One region of the Tardiphaga sp. 862_B3_N4_1 genome, then DNA from elsewhere that is predicted to be linked to it. Evidence: riboswitches for the same ligand, from Rfam matches in the RefSeq annotation. Region 1 holds a riboswitch; the other holds the start of a gene.
What was found. A riboswitch is a leader RNA that binds a small molecule or an ion and turns the genes downstream of it on or off. The one in region 1 is predicted to bind S-adenosylmethionine.
Positions count from the first base shown of each region.

Region 1 (2,199 bases):
TCAGCGCCGACTTGATCTTGTCGAGGCTGGAGGCTCTCGTGATCGAGATCAGCAGCGCCGCGCCGTCAAAGGCGGTATCCGGCACGGCGACGATTTCGGCCAGCGGCGACAGCGCACGCGCGGTCTCGGCATTCCAGCCGGACACCCGCACGCTCCACATCTCGACCTCGGTCACCATAGCGCTGTCGGCAACGCGTGACACCACGAACACCGGCAATGCGGCCGGATGGTCGGCGCGTTCAATGAACGGCAGGCGCGCGATGATCTTCGGCGCGCCCTGGGCTTCCAGTGGAATCCACCATGGTGTGCGGCTGGATGTGGCCGAGACCAGCGCGAGATCACCCTTGGACTTGGCCACGGCCTCGACCGCTGCGGCGGCGCTGAAATGCGCGACGTAAGGCACCGTGAAGCCGAAGTGAAAGCGCGCGGAATCCCGCATCGCGCTCTCGCCGAGCGACAGATCCGCATGCACCGAGAACGGCGCCTGAACGTAAGTGAAAGTCGAGATGATCACCCGCCAGATGCTCTCGACGGTGTCGATCGGCAGGATGCCGCGATGGCGCTGCACCAGACGGCGCATCATGTCGGCCTCGCGCGCCGGCCGGAAGGCCGAGCCGACCTCCTGGGTCTGCTTCACGGAAATCAGCCGGTCGATGATGTCGCCGCGCTGCATCAACAGGGCGTGAACCTGCGCGTCGATGCTGTCGATCTCTTTGCGCAGTTCATCCAGCGAGGGCGGGGCGGGTGGTAATTTCGACATGTTCAAAACCTTCGGGACGGGAGGCGTGATAGGTCCCGTCGAGCTTGCCGGGCCGGCTCCGGGGAGCCGGCGGGCACGGCCATTGATTAGGTAAGACGGTGCCGGAAAGCAAAGAAAACATGGAAGATTTGGCCGCAGGGCAGTTGGGCAATTTGACCGGGGTATGCCCATATTGACGGCGGGCGGGTGTGGGACTAGTTTCTGGTCTCTTCCGTGGTCATTTGAGCCGGCCGGCTTGCAGCCACGTTAAACAACTCGCTAAACAGGCCGGGGACAGTTTGATCCCGGCCGAGCTATTTGTTCAGGCCGGGTTTTTTATGGCCTGATTCCGGTTTTGGTTTGAGAACCTCCTGAGGAGGCCGGTATCAAGATGGTAAATGTCGAACTGGTGAAGAGTCCGGTTGTCCGCCCCGATGAGCGTGGACATGAAGCCGATCATCCGACCTCGCTGGTCGCGGGTTTTGGCATGGATCAGCCGCTGCGGCTCGATTGCGGCGTCGACCTCGCCCCGTTCCAGATCGCCTATCAGACCTACGGAACGCTCAACGCTGACAAATCCAATGCGATCCTGGTCTGCCACGCTTTGACCGGCGACCAGCACGTCGCCAATATCAATCCGATCACCGGCAAGCCCGGCTGGTGGCAGACACTGGTCGGCCCCGGCAAGGCACTCGATACCGAACGCTACTTCATCATCTGTTCGAATGTGCTCGGCGGCTGCATGGGCTCGACCGGTCCGGCCTCGACCAATCCCGCCACCGGCAAGATCTGGGGACTGGATTTTCCGGTGATCACCATTCCCGACATGGTGCGTGCGCAGGCGATGCTGATCGACAGTCTCGGTATCGGTCAGTTGTTTTGCGTCGTCGGCGGTTCCATGGGCGGCATGCAGACGCTGCAATGGACCGCGGCCTATCCGGAGCGCGTGTTCTCCGCGCTGGCGGTCGCCTGCAGCACGCGGCACTCGGCGCAGAATATCGCCTTCCACGAATTGGGGCGTCAGGCCGTGATGGCCGATCCCGATTGGCGCGGCGGGCGCTACTTCGAGGAAGGCACGCATCCGCATCGCGGCCTCGGCGTTGCGCGGATGGCCGCGCATATCACCTATCTGTCGGATGCCGCCTTGCACCGCAAGTTCGGCCGCCGCATGCAGGACAGGGAGTTGCCGACATTCTCCTTCGATGCTGATTTCCAGGTCGAGAGCTATCTGCGCTATCAGGGCTCGTCCTTCGTCGAGCGCTTCGATGCCAACTCCTATCTCTATCTGACGCGTGCGATGGACTATTTCGATATCGCAGCCGACCACAACGGCAAGCTTGCGGAAGCGTTTCGCGATACGCAGACGCGTTTCTGTCTGATGTCGTTCACATCCGACTGGCTGTTCCCGACGGCAGAATCGCGCGACGTCGTGCACGCGCTGAATGCCGGCGGCGTCCGCG
Region 1 covers NZ_JBPWQB010000002.1:899,105-901,303, reverse strand. Annotated here, with positions in the region: gene AB8B02_RS21490 (chorismate mutase) at 1-760, opposite strand, end outside; SAM riboswitch at 964-1,043, shown strand; gene metX (homoserine O-acetyltransferase MetX) at 1,131-2,199, shown strand, end outside.

Region 2 (2,199 bases), 1.1 Mb from region 1:
GTCGCAAGTGCTCCTCGCAATGACGATGGAGAGATTGGCTACGCCTTCGCCAGTGCCGCTTCGAGATCCTCGATCAGATCGTCACGATGCTCGAGGCCGGCCGAGAAGCGGATGAAGCCTTCCGTGATCCCGAGTTCAAGCCGTGCTTCGAGCGGCAGACGCTGATGCGTCGTCGTCGCTGGATGCGTGACGAGGCTCTTTGCATCGCCGAGATTGTTCGAGATACGAGCCACTTTCAGCTCGTTGAGGACGCGGAATGCAGCTGCCTTGCCGCCCTTCACCTCGAAGCCGATCAGCGTCGATCCCGCACGCATCTGCTTCTTCACCGTTGCCGCCTGCGGATGATCCTCGCGGCCCGGATAGATCAGCCGCGAAATCTTCGGATGCTGCGCCAGCACGTCTGCGATGGCAGCCGCGGTCTGCGTCTGCCGTTCGACACGGATCGCCAGCGTCTCCAGTCCCTTCACCAGCGTCCACGCATTGAACGGCGAGATCGAGGGCCCGGTCTGGCGCAGATAGTTGTGAATATGCTCGTCGATGAAGTCCTTCGACGACAGGATGATGCCGCCGAGACAGCGTCCCTGACCGTCGATGTGCTTGGTTGCCGAATACACGACAACATCCGCACCGAGCGCCAGCGGGCTCTGCCAGAGCGGCGTCGCGAACACGTTATCGACGATCAGCCGCGCACCGCCGGCATGGGCGATGTCAGCGATGGCTGATATGTCGAGCACGTCGAGCGTCGGATTGGTCGGACTTTCCAGGAACAGCGACTTGGTGTTCGGGCGCATCGCCTTCTGCCACTGGTCGAGGTCGAGTCCATCGACAAGCGTGAATTCGATGCCGTAGCGCGGCAGCAGCTCTTCGATGACGTAGCGACAGGAGCCGAACAGCGCCTTGGAGGCGACGACGTGATCGCCCATGCGCAGCGGCGCGAGAATGGCGGTGGTCACGGCGGCCATGCCGGTGGCCGTCGAGCGTGCAGCCTCCGCACCTTCGAGGTCGATCATGCGGCTCTCGAACATCGACGTATTCGGATTCGAAAAGCGCGAATAGATGAAACCGGGATCTTCGCCCTTGAACCGCGCCTCGCAGGCTTCTGCGGTCTCGTAGATGAAGCCCTGCGTGAGGAAGAGGGCTTCGGACGTCTCGTTGAATTGCGAGCGCAGCGCGCCGGAATGAACGAGCCGGGTTTCGGGGCGATAGGACTTCGTAGACATGTGACCTCCAACGTACCCGCGTAACACGGGCACAAAAAAACCGGCCTGGACGGACGTCCTCAGGCCGGGATCGCATGCTGGAAGGACATGTGTCCCCGGCCTGTTTAGCGACTTATTTTACGTGGCTGCAAGCCGGCCGGCTCAAATCACCACGGGATAACGATGTGCATATTCCCGCTTGCCCTTTTCGTCAAGGCGGGGCTGAGATAACCGATAAAGTCGCTATTTTTCAGTGTATTCTCGCTGAAGGACGACCGAAGGACGAGACCTGTGCCGTTTACGCTTGCCCCCGATGCCGATGGAATTCTGCCCGACCGCATGATTGCTGCGATGGCCGATGCCGGCCTGATCCTGCCGGAATATCCCTTCGTCGAGAGCCAGATTCAGCCCGCCAGCCTGGATCTGCGGCTTGGCTCCATCGCCTATCGCGTGCGCGCCAGCTTCCTGCCGGGGCCGAATTCGACGGTCGCCGAACGCATCGACGAGTTGAAGCTGCACGAGATCGACCTGTCGGACGGTGCGGTGCTCGAAACCAACTGCGTCTACATCGTGCCGTTGATCGAGAGCCTGGCGCTGCCGCCGAACATCTTCGCGGCCGCCAATCCGAAGAGCTCCACGGGGCGCCTCGACGTGTTCACGCGGGTGATCGCTGATGGCACCAGGCGGTTCGATGTGATCGGTGCGGGCTATCACGGGCCGCTTTATGCCGAGATCAGCCCGAAGACATTCCCGGTATTGCTGCGCGAAGGCTCGCGCCTGTCGCAGGTCCGTTTCCGTGTCGGCGATGCCGTGCTCGATACGGAAGCGCTGGAAGAGCTTCACGCGCAAGAGCCGCTGGTCGACAGCGACACGGCCGATCTCAACAATGGCCTCGCGCTCTCGGTTGATCTCTCCGGCGAAAACGCCTCCGGCTTCGTCGGCTACCGTGCCAAGCGTCATACCGGCGTGGTCGATATCGATCGTCGCGGTGGCTACAGCG
Region 2 covers NZ_JBPWQB010000002.1:2,043,344-2,045,542, forward strand. Annotated here, with positions in the region: gene AB8B02_RS26915 (O-succinylhomoserine sulfhydrylase) at 39-1,220, opposite strand; SAM riboswitch at 1,304-1,383, opposite strand; gene AB8B02_RS26920 (2'-deoxycytidine 5'-triphosphate deaminase) at 1,491-2,199, shown strand, end outside.
Region 2: linked by a shared signal. The riboswitch ahead of AB8B02_RS26915 (O-succinylhomoserine sulfhydrylase) and the one ahead of metX (homoserine O-acetyltransferase MetX) in region 1 are both predicted to bind S-adenosylmethionine.